DNA from 4 places in the Nocardia sp. CDC519 genome. Region 1 is predicted to be linked to each of the others. Evidence: riboswitches for the same ligand, from Rfam matches in the RefSeq annotation. Region 1 holds a riboswitch; each other region holds the start of a gene.
The links. Region 1 has a riboswitch for S-adenosylmethionine ahead of AC5W7N_RS29625 (PLP-dependent transferase). Riboswitches for the same ligand answer to the same signal wherever they lie in the genome.

Region 1 (3,809 bases):
GACACGCTGTTCCTCTACAGCGGCTCGCCCGAGGCACAGCGGCGGCACGCGGGCACCCTCGGCGAACTCGGCACGGTGAACTACCTGGGCGCCGACGCCGGACTGGCCGGACTGCACGATATGGCGGTGCTGGCCGGCATGTACGGCCTCTTCGGCGGTTTCTTCCAAGCGGTGGCCATGGTGGGCAGCGAGGGCGTCGGCGCGACGGCATTCACCGACGGCTACCTCATCCCGTGGCTGCGGTCACTGCTCGAGCTGCTGCCGACGCTGGCCGCCGAGATCGATTCGCGGGAGTTCCCGGTGAACTTCTCCGACCTCACCGCCAATCGGATCGGGCTGGACAACATTCGGGCGGCCGCGCGCAACCAGGGTGTGTCGACCGAACTGCTCGACCCGCTGCAACGGCTGTTCGACACCCAGACCGAGGCGGGTCGCGGCGCGGACAGCTTCACCGCCGCCGTCACCGGGTTGCTCGCCGGGCGTCCGGCCGCCGTGCACTGACCCCGGAAAACACTTCGGGCACCCCGCATGATGTGCGGGGTGCCCGTTTTCAGCCGGACCATGTCGCCGGCCGCAGCGCCTCGGTAGGGGCGCCGCACGGCCGGCAGCGGTCCTGTCGAGCGGTTCGGTCTGCCGAAACCGGCTCAGCGGAGGGCGCGCGCCAGGTTGGCGTCCAGCGCGGCCAAGAACTCCTCGGTGGTCAGGTAGCCCTGGTCACCGCCGACGAGCAGCGCGAGGTCCTTGGTCATCTGACCACCCTCGACGGTCTTGATGACGACGTCCTCGAGGGTCTGCGCGAAGCCGATCACCTCGGGGGTATTGTCCAGCTTGCCGCGGTGCTCGAGACCACGAGTCCAGGCGAAGATCGACGCGATCGGGTTGGTCGAGGTCGGCTTGCCCTGCTGGTGCTGGCGGTAGTGCCGGGTGACGGTGCCGTGCGCGGCCTCGGCCTCGCAGGTCTGGCCGTCCGGGGTCAGCAGCACCGAGGTCATCAGGCCCAGTGAGCCGAAGCCCTGCGCCACCGTGTCGGACTGCACGTCGCCGTCGTAGTTCTTGCAGGCCCAGACGTAGCCGCCCTCCCACTTCATGGAGGAGGCGACCATGTCGTCGATCAGGCGGTGCTCGTAGGTCAGGCCCGCGGCGTCGAACTGGCTCTTGAACTCGGCGTCGAAGATCTCCTGGAAGGTGTCCTTGAACATGCCGTCGTAGGCCTTCAGGATGGTGTTCTTCGTCGACATGTAGACCGGGTAGTTCTGCTGCAGGCCGTAGTTGAACGACGCCCGCGCGAAGTCCTCGATCGACTTCTTGAAGTTGTACATACCCATGACGACGCCGCCGTCCTCGGGCATCTTCACGACCTCGTGCACGATCGGCTCACTGCCGTCGTCGGGGGTGAAGGTCAGGGTGACGGTGCCGCCCTGGAAGACCTTGAAGTCGGTGGCGCGGTACTGGTCGCCGAAGGCGTGACGGCCGATGATGATCGGCTTGGTCCAACCGGGCACCAGGCGCGGAACGTTGGAGATGATGATCGGCGCGCGGAAGATCGTGCCGCCGAGAATGTTGCGGATGGTGCCGTTGGGCGAGCGCCACATCTTCTTGAGACCGAACTCTTCGACCCGGGCCTCGTCGGGGGTGATGGTGGCACACTTCACGCCGACGCCGTGCTTCTTGATGGCGTTCGCCGCGTCGACCGTGACCTGGTCGTCGGTCTTGTCGCGGTACTCGATGCCGAGGTCGTAGTACTCGAGGTTCACATCGAGATAGGGGTGGATCAGCTTGTCCTTGATGAACTGCCAGATGATCCGGGTCATCTCGTCGCCGTCGAGTTCTACGACGGTGCCTTCAACCTTGATCTTGGACATGGATCTTCGTGTCCTCCTAGGATGGTGCCCTCATTGCACGGCCAGGCGAACACGCTTGTGAGCGGACCCCAGCTGTTCAACAGACAACGTATACGCCTCGTGTTGTCCGCGAGACGTCTGGTGCAAACAAGACAAGCGTACTGCTGGTGGCTATCTCACCGCGCGGGTAGGGCAGGGTGTGAGGCGGATTACGCTCCGCCGTCGATTCCGCCGCAGGTCACTCGCCTCCGATCCCGGACATGGGAAGCCGGGGTTCGGTCCGCGACATGGCGCCGGTTACGATGTCGGTCAGGTCATGAGAGCCAGTGCAAAGCCCCGGCTAGCTGGACGGCAACCCTCCTGCAGCGGTGGGGTGCTCCGGGTGAGGACCGGGCTTCCGAGAGTCGGAAGCAAGCGCGCGCGTAGGAGGTCACCGAGATGTGTTGTTGTTGTTTGTCGCTCGCGCACAGATAACCCCGTAATCCCGGCGAACAACCTTTGGAGCCTTCCTTGACCGACGCCACAGCGCCCGATCCGACCGCGACCTGGTCTTTCGAGACCAAGCAGATCCACGCCGGACAAGCGCCCGACGACAGCACCGGCGCCCGCGCGTTGCCGATTTATCAGACGACGTCGTATGCCTTTCGTGATACCGATCATGCGGCGGCGTTGTTCGGGTTGGCCGAGCCGGGCAATATCTATACCCGGATCATGAATCCCACCCAGGATGTGGTGGAGCAGCGGATCGCCGCGCTCGAGGGTGGGGTTGCGGCGTTGTTGGTGGCGTCGGGGCAGGCCGCGGAGACCTATGCGATCTTGAACCTCGCGGGCGCGGGTGATCACATCGTGTCCAGCCCGCACCTGTACGGCGGCACCTACAACCTGTTCCGCTACAGCCTGCCCAAGCTCGGGATCGAGGTCTCCTTCGTCGACGATCCCGACGATCTCGAGCAGTGGCGGGCCGCGGTGCGCCCGAACACCAAGGCGTTCTTCGGTGAGACCATCGCCAACCCCAGCAGCGTGGTCTTCGACATTCCCGGTATCGCCGAGGTCGCGCACGCGGCCGGGGTGCCGTTGATCGTCGATAACACCGTCGCCTGTCCTGCTCAGTTCTGCTCGTAGGTGGCGACCAGGGTGGCGCGGGCGAGGGTATGGGAGAACAGGTTGAAACCGAGGAAGGCCGGGCTGGCGTCGGCGGGGATGTCGAGGGAGTCGACGTCGACGGCGTGCACGACGATGAAGTAGCGGTGCGGTCCGTGCCCGGAAGGTGGGGCGGCGCCGACGAAGCCGGCGAAGCCGCCGTCGTTGCGCAATTGCACCGCACCCGTTGGCAGTTCACCGCCCTGGCTGCCCGCACCGGCCGGCAGCGACGTCACCGTGGCGGGGATGTTCGCCACGGCCCAATGCCAGAAACCGGAGGCCGTCGGTGCGTCGGGGTCGAAGACGGTGACGCCGAAGCTCTTGGTTCCGTCGGGGAAACCCGACCACGACAGCTGCGGCGACACATCCTTGCCTCCGGCCCCGAACACGCCGCTGACCTGGTCGTTGCCGAACCTCTGGCCGTCGGCCACATCGTCGGAGGTCACGGTGAAGGACGGGACCTGCGGGAGAGCGTCATAGGGGTTGTAGCTCATTGGCTCCTCATCTCGGATCGGTTCAGCTGTGCAACAGGAAGTGTTCCAGCACCTGGGTGCCGAATTCGAGGGCGTCGACCGGGACCCGTTCGTCGACGCCGTGGAACAGGGCCGCGAAGTCCAGTTCCGGCGGCAGCCGCAGCGGCGCGAAGCCGAAGCAGCGGATCCCCAAGCGGGCGAACGCTTTCGCGTCGGTGCCGCCCGACAGCATGTAGGGCACGGTGCGGCCCTGCGGGTCGTGGGCGAGGATCGCCTCGTTCATGGCGTCGACGAGGTGGCCGTCGAAGGTGGTTTCGTAGGAGTCGAGTTTGGTGATCCACTCCCGTTCCACATC
Region 2 (3,809 bases), 1.6 Mb from region 1:
TTGATCCAGCCGGTGACGTAGGTGGCGGGCATGTAGCGCGCCTTGCCGTCGGCGTCTTCGTCGGCCAGCACGCGGCCGGCCTCGTTGGGCACCACGCCGGCCTGATCGTCGAAGGGCAGGTTGGTGATGTTCTGCGACAGGTAGCCGACGGCGCGGTAGACCGCCTGCACATCCCAGGTCTTGTACTCGCCGGTGCCCTTGACGTTGCCGGTGCCGTCGAGCTGGGTGCGCTCGGTCTTGAGGCCGACGACCTTGCCGTTCTCGTCGCCGAGCACCTCGGCGGGCGACTCGAAGAAGTGCAGGTAGAGCCGGTGCGGGCGGTTGCCCTGATCGCGGATGGCCCACTGCTCGAGGGTGTTGGCGACCATGTCGACCTGCTTGGAGTGGCGGCGCGCGGCCTCGGAGCCCTCGTCGTAGTCGATGTCCTCGGGATCGACGATGACCTCGATGGTCGGCGAATGATCCAGTTCGCGCAGCTCCAGCGGGGTGAACTTGGCCTGCGCCGGGCCGCGACGCCCGAAGACGTGCACCTCGACGGCCTTGTTCTCCTTGAGGCCCTTGTAGACGTTCGGCGGGATCTCCGTGGGCAGCAGTTCGTCGCCGGTCTTGGCCAGCACGCGCGCGATGTCCAGCGCGACGTTGCCGACACCGAGGACGGCGACCTTCTCCGCATCCAGCGGCCAGGTGCGCGGCACATCCGGGTGGCCGTCGTACCAGGAGACGAAGTCGGCGGCGCCGTAGGAGCCGTCCAGGTCGATACCGGGGATCGGCAGGGCGCGGTCGGCGTTGGCGCCGGTGGAGAAGATCACCGCGTCGTAGTAGACCCGCAGGTCGTCGAGGGTGATGTCGGAGCCGTAATCGATATTGCCGAGCAGGCGAACCTGCGGCTTGTCGAGCACCTTGTGCAGGGCGGTGATGATGCCCTTGATGCGCGGGTGGTCGGGGGCGACGCCGTAGCGGATCAGGCCGAACGGCGCCGGCATGCGCTCATAGAGGTCGATGGACACATCCGCATCCGACTTCATCAACGCGTCGGCGGCGTAGATACCGGCCGGTCCGGCACCCACGATCGCGATGCGGAGCGGGCGTGCAGCTGCGGTCTGTTCGGTCATCGTTTACGCGCACCTTATTGGTCGAGACAGTTAATGGGCGTCGGTGTTTAGCTTAGGCTAACTTGACGCACGGCTGGATTTCACCTGCACGGCACCGGCCGCGATCCCGCCGATTCTATCGGGGGCCTCGCGAGTGGCCTCGGGGGACCAAGGGATCATCAGCTCATGAGCGATCAGCAGCCAGATCCGGGCGCGGCCCGGCGCGAACCGGGCGACGAGCCCGAATCCGGCGATTCGACCCGGTCGATGGCGCCGTTCATCATCGCCGCGGTGATCGCGGCGCTCGTGCTCGCCGTCATCGTCATCGCCGAGCTGGTCTCGCCGGTTGAGAAAAATGTCACAGAGGCCGACCGGGTAGCCGCCGCGGTGCGTGACTTCGGTGAGGTGAGTTCGCGCTACGGCCTGCTTCCGCCGGAGGAGGCGGTGTGCCCGGACTTCGATCCGAAGCGCTCGCCGATGGCGGGCAGGCTGGACGAAGGCGAGACCGGAAAAGCCGTAGAAATCACGAAACTCGAGGATCTGAAGGTCGAGGGCGACCGCGCGACCGCCACCGTCACCAGCAAGGTCGATGGCGCCGAGGCAGCCGGGAACTGGACCCTGAAACGGGTCGACAACACCTGGCTGGTCTGCCACTGAACCCCAGCGCAAGGCCCTGATCGGGGGTTTGACAGGGCAACCCCCGGCCAGGCAATCTCATTTCAGGTCATGAGTGCCAGCGTCAAGCCCCGGCTTGCTGGCCGGCAACCCTCCTCCGCGGTGGGGTGCTCCGGGTGACGACCTGGCGCGCATCGAAGCCAGATGCGGCAAGTGCGGATTCTCGAGGAAGGTGCCACACATGACTTATGCCGGCGACATCACTCCGAAACAGGCGTGGGAGATATTGCGCGACGATCCCCGGGCGGTTCTGGTGGACGTGCGGACCGAGGCCGAATGGAAATTCGTCGGCATCCCCGACACCAGCGCCATCGACCGGCAGACCGTGCTGATCGAATGGGTCGACGGCACCGGCGCGCGTAATCCCGAGTTCGCCCAGCAGCTGCGCACCATCCTCGACGGGCGTGACCCGGATGCCCCGGTGGTGTTCCTGTGTCGCTCCGGCCAGCGTTCGGCGCATGCCGCCAGCCTGGCGACCAGCGCGGGCATCGAGCCGTCGTACAACGTCAGCGAGGGGTTCGAGGGCCCGCTCGACGAGTTCGGTCACCGCGGTAGCGCCGGCTGGCGTGCCGACGGCCTGCCCTGGCGGCAGTCGTGATCACCGGCGGTGCGTTCGACCGGCCGCTGCCGGAGGGCGTCGGTCCGGCCACCCTCGGCGTGCGCGGCGGCCTGCGGCGCTCTGGGTTCGAGGAGACCTCCGAAGCGCTCTACCTGACCTCGGGCTTCGTCTACGAGAGTGCGGAGGCGGCCGAGGCGGCGTTCACCGGTGACGTCGAGCATTTCGTCTACTCCCGCTACGGCAATCCGACGGTCGCCACCTTCGAGGAGCGGATGCGGCTGATCGACGGCGCCGAAGCGTGCTTCGCCACCGCCAGCGGCATGGCAGCGGTCTTCACCGCGCTGGGCGCGCTGCTCGGTGCGGGTGACCGGCTGGTGGCCGCGCGCAGTCTGTTCGGTTCGTGTTTCGTGGTGTGCAACGAGATTCTGCCGCGCTGGGGCGTGGAGACGGTGTTCGTCGACGGCGAGGATCTCGACCAGTGGGAGCAGGCGCTGTCGGTGCCGACCACCGCGGTGTTCTTCGAGACCCCTGCCAACCCGATGCAGACCCTGGTCGACGTGCGCCGGGTGAGCGAGCTGGCCCATGCGGCGGGCGCGAAAGTGGTGCTGGACAACGTCTTCGCTACGCCCCTGCTGCAACGCGGCTTCGAGCTCGGTGCCGATGTGGTGGTGTATTCGGGCACCAAGCACATCGACGGGCAGGGCCGGGTGCTCGGCGGTGCGATCCTCGGTTCCGCGGATTACATCGGCGGGCCGGTCAAGAATCTGATGCGCCACACCGGCCCCGCGCTCAGCCCGTTCAACGCCTGGACGCTGCTCAAGGGCCTGGAGACGATGCCGCTGCGGGTGAAGCATTCGACCGAATCCGCCCTGCGGATCGCGCGGTTCCTGGAGGGCAACGACGCTGTCAGCTGGGTGAAATACCCGTTCCTGGAATCGCATCCGCAATACGACCTGGCCGCGAGTCAGATGAGCGGCGGCGGCACCGTTGTCACCTTCGAGTTGAAGGCGCCCGAGCACGAGGCGAAGAAGCGCGCCTTCGAGGTGCTGAACCGGCTGCGCATCGTCGACCTGTCCAACAACCTGGGTGATGCGAAGACCCTGATCACCCATCCGGCCACCACAACCCATCGCGCGATGGGGCCGGAGGGACGCGCCACCATCGGGCTCAGCGACGGTGTCGTGCGCATCTCGGTGGGGCTAGAGGATGTGGAGGATCTGCTCGGCGATCTGGAGCACGCGCTGAGCTGAGTTCGCTCGCCGCGGCGTCCGTACGCTGCGGAAAGGGCCGGTGCCCGGTGGTGCCGGCCCTTTTTCACATCCGAGGTATTGACAGCATCCTGTCAAACATGACAGCATACTGTCATGACCACGAAGACAGTGCACGTAGCCGTTTACGATCTGCTCGCCGACTGGGAAGTGGGTGCGGCGATCGCGCAGATCAACCACAACGTGGGTTTGCAGCGCGAACCCGGTAGCTTTCAG
Region 3 (3,809 bases), 830 kb from region 1:
TGGAAGGCACCCTCACGCCCGCCCCCGACGAGCTCGTCCTCGAAGTGACCGGCCATCCCGTGGATGCCGTCGCCCCCGTCGGCCATCCGACCAACATTCCCACCTGGGTCGACACCGCCCTGTCCCACCACCGCGAACTGTGGGCGGCCGGCGGTCATCCGGATGCGGTGTTCCGCACGACCTTTCGGGAACTGGTACGCATCACCGCGGGCCTGCCGATCGACGTGGACTGAAACCCGTGTAGCGGCAGGCAGTAGTTTCGTCATGTGACCGACGCGCATGAACCGACCGCCGCGGAAGCCCGGCTGCGGGTGCCCGACGACCTGAGCGGCATCACCGCCGAGCAGTACCGCGCCTCGATGCGGCACTATCCGTCCGGGGTGACGGTGGTGACATTGTCGTCGCCGAACGGCCCGGTCGGGTTCACGGCGACCTCGTTCGCGTCGCTGTCGCTGGAACCGCCGCTGGTGTCGTTCAATATCGCGCACACCTCGTCGAGCCTGGCGGCGATGAGCGAGGCGGATTCGGTGGTGATCCATTTCCTCGGCGAACATCAGCGCCATATCGCGCAGCGGTTCGCGCGCAGCGCCGAGGAACGCTTCACCGACCGGTCGCTGTGGACCACGCTGGACACCGGCGAACCGGTCCTGCACGGTACGCCGATCTGGCTGCGCACAACCGTCGAGCAGCGCATTCCCATCGGCGATCACACCTTCATCGTCGGCCGGGTGACCCGCGTGCACGACGCCACCGAGGAGAAGCCGGCGGCCGCGCCGCTGCTGTATCACAACGGGCGCTACCACCGCCCCACCCCGCTGGACGAGGACTGATTCGGCGCGGTCACCTGCCCGGCCTGCTCTGACCGGCTGCTGGACCACGCACCGGCACCCAGCCGCTCCGCGCAGAGGGTGCCACGGAGTGACGGCAAGCGGCTGCGCCCCGGGGCCGATGCGATGGCGGCAGTGCTCGCACCGGGTCGTCCAGAATCCCGCAACACCTCGGTGGCCGGTGCCGGCGGTCAGCCGATGAGGCAGGGCGCCGCACCCGCATCCTCGGCGCCGGTGAACGACCTGGTTTCCGGGCTCGGATTCCACAGCCCGCTGGTGCAGGTGTAATCCCATGCGGGGCCGTCCTGCACGAGCGCGGCGACCGCCGAGACCAGCCGGTCCACGTCGGCGGAATCGGTGCCGAGGCCGATGCTCGCGCGCAGCGCGCCATCGAGCCCCAGCCTGGCCAGCAGCGGATGCGCGCAGAACCGGCCGTCGCGCACACCGATGCCGTGTTCGGCCGACAGATACGCAGCCACCTGGCCGGGTGCGAAACCGTCGAGTGTGAAGGCGACGATGCCGACGGTGTCGGGGCTGTCGGACCACAGGCGCAGCAGCCGCACACCCGGGATCGCGCACAAGCCCGCGCGCAGCCGCTCGGCGAGCCGCCGTTCGTGCGCGATCACCCGCTCGGCGTCGATCTCGGACAGTGCGTCGCAGGCAGCGGCCAGGGCCGCGACACCGAGCACATTCGGCGAACCGGCCTCGTGCCGTTGCGGCGCGGGTGCCCACTCGGTGCCGTCGACGCGCACCTCACGCACCGCACCACCGCCGGCCAGGTACGGCGGCGCCGCATCGAGCCAATCCCGCTTACCCACCAGCACCCCCGCGCCGAACGGCGCGTACAGCTTGTGACCGGAGAAAGCGAGATAATCGATGCCGCACTCGCGCAGGCTGATTCGCCGATGCGGTGCCAGCTGCGCGGCGTCGACCAGGATGCGGGCGCCGCACTGGTGGGCGATCTCGGCCAGCCGGGCCAGCGGCAGCACTTCCCCGGTCACATTGGAGGCACCGGTAACCGCCAGCAGCGCAGCCGGTTTCGCGCACAACTCGGCGACGAGCCGGCGAATCGTCTCCTCGACGGTATCGGCCGCGGCCACCACGCGCCGCCCACGCCGTTGCCAGGGCAGGAAATTGGCGTGGTGTTCGACATCGAGCACCACCGTGTCGCCGGGCACGCAGGCGGCGAGCAGGTTCAGCGAGTCGGTGGTGTTGCGGGTGAAGACCACCACCTGGTCGTCTGCCGCATCCAGGAACCGGGCCACCGAACCGCGGGCGGCCTCATAGCATTCGGTGGAGATCCGCGAGGCGTAGCCGGCGCCGCGGTGCACGCTGGCGTAGAGCGGCAGCAGCCGCTGCACCCGGTCGGCGACCTGAGCCAGCGCGGGCGCGCTCGCGGCATAGTCGAAATTGGCGTAAGTGCAGGTCCCGCCCTGTACGAGGGGTACCTGGAGGTCGTCTCCGGAGACCCTGGCGAGGGCGGCACAGGTCTGATCGAACACAGCGGTCATCACGTCATCCCATCGGCTTAGGGACCCGCGAAAGAGGATTCGTCGAGTCCGCGCTTGCCGCGCCCGGTCGGGCGTCGGCCCGGTCGTCACCCGGAGCACCCCACCGCGGAGGAGGGTTGCCGGCCAGCAAGCCGGGGCTTGACGCTGGCACTCATGACCTGTGGCGAGATTGGCAGACCGGCCGCGCCGCTGTCAACCCGTCCCGCGCTGCGGGTACCGTTGACTACTGGTCACCGGGGTGTTTTCCGTTTGCCCATTGGTAACCCTCGTATGAAACAACCGTCTTCGAGAATTAGTTGGTGAGGCCGTACCGCCGAACATGGTTACTGCCGGACAGTGCTGAGGAAGGTGGGCCGGACGTGATGCTCCAGCCGCAGATCGACACCGATGGTTCGGTCCAGGAGCTCGATCCGCTGCTACGTTCGACCCTCGCCCCACCTGCGCGAACGCTGGTCGACATCCTCGCCGAGACGGCACGTGCCCATCCGGACGCCCCCGCCATCGACGACGGCGATACCGCCCTCACCTACACCGAGCTCCTCGCCGAGATCGCCGCGACGGTCGAGCGCCTCGGCGCGGCGGGGGTGCGGCGCGGCGACCGCGTCGGGGTGCGGATGCCGTCCGGTACCCGTGAGCTCTACGTCACGATTCTCGCGGTACTGCACGCGGGCGCGGCCTACGTACCCGTGGACGCCGACGATCCCGACGAACGCGCCCGCCTGGTCTTCGGCGAGGCGCGGGTCACCGCGATCGTCACCGCCGCCGGGATCGAAGCGACCGAGCACGCCAGCACGGCAAACGATGGGCAACCCGACGGGCCGCAGCAGCCCTCCCCCGCCGACGACGCCTGGATCATCTTCACCTCCGGCTCCACCGGCACGCCGAAAGGTGTTGCGGTAACCCATCGCAACGCTGCCGCCCTGGTCGACGCCGAGGCCCGGTTGTTCCTCCGCGATGCCCCGATCGGCCCCGGCGACCGGGTGCTGGCCGGACTGTCGGTGGCCTTCGACGCCTCCTGTGAGGAGATGTGGCTGGCCTGGCGGCACGGCGGCTGTCTGGTCCCCGCACCTCGCGCGCTGGTGCGCACCGGCGCCGATCTCGGTCCGTGGCTGGTGCGGCACGAGATCAGCGTCGTCTCCACCGTGCCGACGCTGGCGGCGACCTGGCCCGCCGAAGCGCTGGAACCGGTGCGGCTGCTCATCTTCGGCGGCGAGGCCGTGCCGCCGGAGCTGGCCGAACGTCTGGCGGGCGACCCGGAATCCGAACGCGAGGTGTGGAACACCTACGGCCCCACCGAAACCACCGTCGTCGCGTGCGCGGCGCTGCTGGACGGGAACTGGCCGGTGCGCATCGGTTTGCCGCTGGACGGCTGGGATCTGGCCGTCGTCGACGCCGCCGGTAATCCGGTGGGCGAGGGCGAATCCGGCGAACTGGTGATCGGCGGCGTCGGCCTGGCCCGCTATCTGGATCC
Region 4 (3,809 bases), 1.3 Mb from region 1:
GCGGCCAGCACCTGCGCGATCACCGCCCCGATCGGGATGGCCAGCGTCACTGCCGGCAGCACCAGCCCACCGAACGCGGGCGCCAGCTGCCAGCGAAAGGAGAACAGCTGCAACAGGATCAGCGCGGTCCAGAACGTCGGCATCGATACCCCGACCGGCGGCAGCGCGGCCAGGGCCGAACGCAGCCACGGTGTGCGGGTGTAGGTGGTGGCGAAGGCCAGCGCGGTGCCGCCGGCCGCGGCGAACAGCAGGGCAAGCCCGGTGAGGGCGAGAGTCGAGGGCAGAGCGTCGACGATCGCCTCGGTGACCGGCTGCCCGGTGGCGATGGAGCGGCCCAGATCGCCGCGCACCGCATGCGACAGCGAACTCAAGTACTGCTCCCACAGCGGTTGATCCAGGCCGTACCTGGCGCGCATCTCGGCGAGGGCGGCCGCGTCCACCGGGGTGCCGCCGCCACCACCGTCGGCCGCGATGGCCACCGGATCCGACGGCAGCAGGTACAGCACGACGAAGGAGATGGTGAACGCCGCCCACAGCACCCAGACCGCGGCCACGCACCGCAGCAGCACATACCGGGTCATGGCCGGCGTCCGCTCAGCCAGGTGTCGAAGAACTGCAACCGTGCCGAGGCGTCGAACTTCAGGTCCTGCACGGCCGGGCCCGCACCGATGGCCTGCGACAACTCGACGGTCGGGATCCACAGTCCCTGATCGAGGATCTGCTGCTGTGCCTGCCCGATCAGCGCCGCCCGTGCCTGTGGGTCCACCGCACCGAGTTGTGCGCTGAGCACGTCGTCGAGAGCCTGGATCGGCGGGCGGACATTGAAATTGCGGCCGTCCAGGCCGAATCCGGTGCGCAGGATGTCGCCGTCGGCGCGGGTGCTGTTGTAGTACAGCGCGTCGAAATCCTTGCTGTTCTGCCGTGCGGTGTACTCGGCAATGGACACCAGGTCCAGCGTGAGGTCCACGCCCACCGACCGCAGCTGCTGCTGGATCAGTTCGAGGATCGCCTGATTACCGGCGAACACCTGACTGAACGTCACCGCGAATCCCAGGCGCTGGCCATCCTTGGCCCGGATGCCGTCCGCGCCGGGCAGCCAGCCCGCCCGATCGAGGGTGGCCCGCGCGGCGTCGGGATCGAAACCCACTGTCCGGGAAAGATCCTGGTAGCCAGGCGTTCTGGAAGCGAGCACACTGGTCGCCGGACGGAACTGCGGCCCGAGCACGGTGTCGACGAGCTCGCGCCGGTCGATCGCGGTGAGCAGCGCACGGCGCACGTCGGGATCACGCAACGGTCCACGGGTCACATTCGGCTGGAATCCGAACGGGATACCCGGATTGGGGGTGCTGAGCACCCGGCCGCCGCCGGCCTCGATCTGCGGCGCGTCCTGGGGGAGCGCGTCGCTGGCCGCATCGAGCTGATCCGAGGACAGCGAACCGGTCCGCACCCCGGATTCGGGCACCACGGTGAACTCGATGCGGTCGAGGTAGGCCTCACCCCGATGGCCGAACACCGCCGAGCCCCAGCGGTAGCCGGGGCGTTTCACCAGCGTGGCGGAGACGTCCTGGCGGTAGTCGGCGTAGGTGAACGGACCCGAGCCGACCGTCGCCGTACCCGCGCAGCGGTCCTCGGCGGGCAAGGCGGTGGTGGCGTCGGCGAGGATGCCGAGCTGCGGCGTCGAGGACGCTTGCAGGAATTGCGTATTCGGCGCGCTGAACTCCACCCGCGCCGTCAACGGATCGACCACCGTGGTGCCGACATAGCCGGTGAGGTAGCTGCTGCCCAGCGGTGCCTTGACGGCGCCGAGGGTGCGCACGATCGAATCGAAGCTCTTGCGCACCGAGTCGGCGGTCAGCGGTGAGCCGTCGCTGAAACTCACCCCGTCGGCGAGGTGGAAGGTGAACGTCTTCGCGTCCGGGGCGATCTCCCAGCTGGTGGCCAGCCACGGCCGCAACTCGCCGGTCTCGGGATCTTGGTCGGTCAGCGAATCGACCACCTGCCGCGTCACATAGATCGTCTGGTTGGTGCCGGCCTGCGCGGGATCGGCGCAGGTCGGTGCCTGTGACAGGCCATAGCGCAACACCCCGCCCGGCTGCGGAGGGCCCGCGTCGGGCCCCGGCGTCGTGGTCCCGGAGCCGCAGGCGGCCAGGGTGGCGGCGGCGGTGAGCACCGCGCCGGCAAAAGCCGCCTTGACGGGTACGGCCATGTCGTCGTCCTTTCTGACACGACCGACGAGCCCGGCGCGGCGCCGCGACGTGCGGCCTGCGGACTCGACCATGTGTGCCTCCATCGGTCCCGGCAGAAGCACCCGCACCCGTTGACCGGGGGGTTGCTGCGACGTCGGCGAGCCAGGTCTCTCGGTCGCTCTGGATGGTGTCGCCGGACCGGAACCGGGTGGGCCTCCGGTCGGGCCGAATCATCATGCGTCGCAGGGAAACCGCAGCACAATGGTAGTAATCAGGGTGAGTTGAGCCCTTGTCCGGCGAGCCGGTGCGCGGTCGGGTAGGGGTGCGAAACGGTGCCGCGGGCGCCTGCTCGGAGAGTGTGAGATCACGGGTCTCGGCCTCACTGCGTGAGCGAGCGGCCCTTCCACACGAGTGTCCGGCGCCGCCGGGCGCGGCGTGAACGTGCCCAGAGATAGAGGTAGGCCGCGACCGATACCGGATGGGCGCACGCGGCGAGGATGTCGTCGCGACCGGGTGCCGCACCGCTGTCCAGGAGGCAGGTCACGAGTCGTCCCGCGACCGCGGCCACATAGCCCATCAGGCCGATCCGCCGGACCCGCCCGTGCCCGGCGATCAGGGCCAGCGGCGGCACCCAGTAGGCGAGCGCGGCAACGGCGCCCACCGCGAAACCACCTGCCGCCGAACCGCCGTAGGCCGACCAGAGCCACCGCGTATACCCGGCCTCCAGTTCGGCCGCATCACGGTACATGCGAGTGCATGCCATCGATCCGGCCGCCACCACTTCGGTGCGCAGGCCCTGACGCCGCATCACCCTGGCGATATCGAGATCCTCGGTGACGCTGCCCGCCACCGCAGCATGCCCGCCGATGGCTCGGTAGGCCGCCGCGTCGAAGGCCAGGAACTGCCCGCACGCCACCGCCATCGACGGGCGCGCACCCCGGTTCGCGAGCGCGATCGGCAGCGTCGTGGCCCACGACCAGCACAGCAGCGGCTGTACCAGTTGTTCGGCGGCCGAGTGCGCGAGTTGCCGCGGCCAGGGCGAGACCAGTGCGCAACGCCGCGCCCGCAATTCGGTCACCGCCGCGGCGATCGCCGCGGGTGCCAGCCGCACGTCGGCATCGACGAAGATCAACGCGGTGGCGCCGGTCGCGGCGGCCGCCTCGGCCAGCCCGGCGCACGCGGCGGCCTTACCGGTCCACCCCGGCTCGGGTTCGTCGTCGCAGCGCAGCACGGTGATGCGCGGGTCGTCGCCGGCCGCGTGCCGCGCCGCCGTCTCGGTGCCATCGGTCGAGCCGTCATCGAGGATCAGCACCCGCAACCCGGGCACACCCGTCTGCGCGCGCAGATCCGCGACCAGCCGCGGCAGCCGCTCGGCCTCGTCGCGCGCGGGGACACAGACGGCCACGGGCTCGGGCACCGGCGGGCCCGGGCGCAACCGGCGCATCGTCAGCAGATTCCCCACCGCGACAGCGCATCCCGCCACCGCGATCCCGGCGCCCACCCGCACCGCCCGCGCGACCAGCGGATGCGGTTCGCGCCGCGCTCGCGCATCGGAAGCGGCGCGCCGACGCCGCAACCCACCAGCCCCGCCGGTCATCGTCGCTCGACCACGCCGGGCCGGCA

Region 2: it holds a riboswitch for S-adenosylmethionine, as region 1 does, so the genes downstream of both, AC5W7N_RS06640 (rhodanese-like domain-containing protein) here and AC5W7N_RS29625 (PLP-dependent transferase) in region 1, are expected to answer to the same signal.
Region 3: it holds a riboswitch for S-adenosylmethionine, as region 1 does, so the genes downstream of both, AC5W7N_RS02905 (aminotransferase class V-fold PLP-dependent enzyme) here and AC5W7N_RS29625 (PLP-dependent transferase) in region 1, are expected to answer to the same signal.
Region 4: it holds a riboswitch for S-adenosylmethionine, as region 1 does, so the genes downstream of both, AC5W7N_RS23240 (ABC transporter substrate-binding protein) here and AC5W7N_RS29625 (PLP-dependent transferase) in region 1, are expected to answer to the same signal.

What each region holds. Positions count from the first base shown of each region.
Region 1 is NZ_CM183377.1:6,437,445-6,441,253, forward strand. It holds gene AC5W7N_RS29615 (NAD(P)-dependent oxidoreductase) at 1-501, shown strand, start outside; gene AC5W7N_RS29620 (NADP-dependent isocitrate dehydrogenase) at 645-1,862, opposite strand; SAM riboswitch class IV at 2,154-2,264, shown strand; gene AC5W7N_RS29625 (PLP-dependent transferase) at 2,352-2,963, shown strand; gene AC5W7N_RS29630 (YbhB/YbcL family Raf kinase inhibitor-like protein) at 2,948-3,475, opposite strand; gene AC5W7N_RS29635 (M20/M25/M40 family metallo-hydrolase) at 3,498-3,809, opposite strand, start outside.
Region 2 is NZ_CM183377.1:1,481,196-1,485,004, forward strand. It holds gene AC5W7N_RS06630 (FAD-dependent oxidoreductase) at 1-1,112, opposite strand, end outside; gene AC5W7N_RS06635 (Rv0361 family membrane protein) at 1,278-1,748, shown strand; SAM riboswitch class IV at 1,814-1,928, shown strand; gene AC5W7N_RS06640 (rhodanese-like domain-containing protein) at 1,948-2,364, shown strand; gene AC5W7N_RS06645 (O-succinylhomoserine sulfhydrylase) at 2,361-3,575, shown strand; gene AC5W7N_RS06650 (DJ-1/PfpI family protein) at 3,690-3,809, shown strand, end outside.
Region 3 is NZ_CM183377.1:666,448-670,256, forward strand. It holds gene AC5W7N_RS02895 (YbaK/EbsC family protein) at 1-233, shown strand, start outside; gene AC5W7N_RS02900 (flavin reductase family protein) at 360-830, shown strand; gene AC5W7N_RS02905 (aminotransferase class V-fold PLP-dependent enzyme) at 1,019-2,338, opposite strand; SAM riboswitch class IV at 2,384-2,497, opposite strand; gene AC5W7N_RS02910 (Pls/PosA family non-ribosomal peptide synthetase) at 2,701-3,809, shown strand, end outside.
Region 4 is NZ_CM183377.1:5,153,128-5,156,936, reverse strand. It holds gene AC5W7N_RS23245 (ABC transporter permease) at 1-581, opposite strand, end outside; gene AC5W7N_RS23240 (ABC transporter substrate-binding protein) at 578-2,206, opposite strand; SAM riboswitch class I at 2,284-2,377, opposite strand; gene AC5W7N_RS23235 (glycosyltransferase family 2 protein) at 2,566-3,783, opposite strand.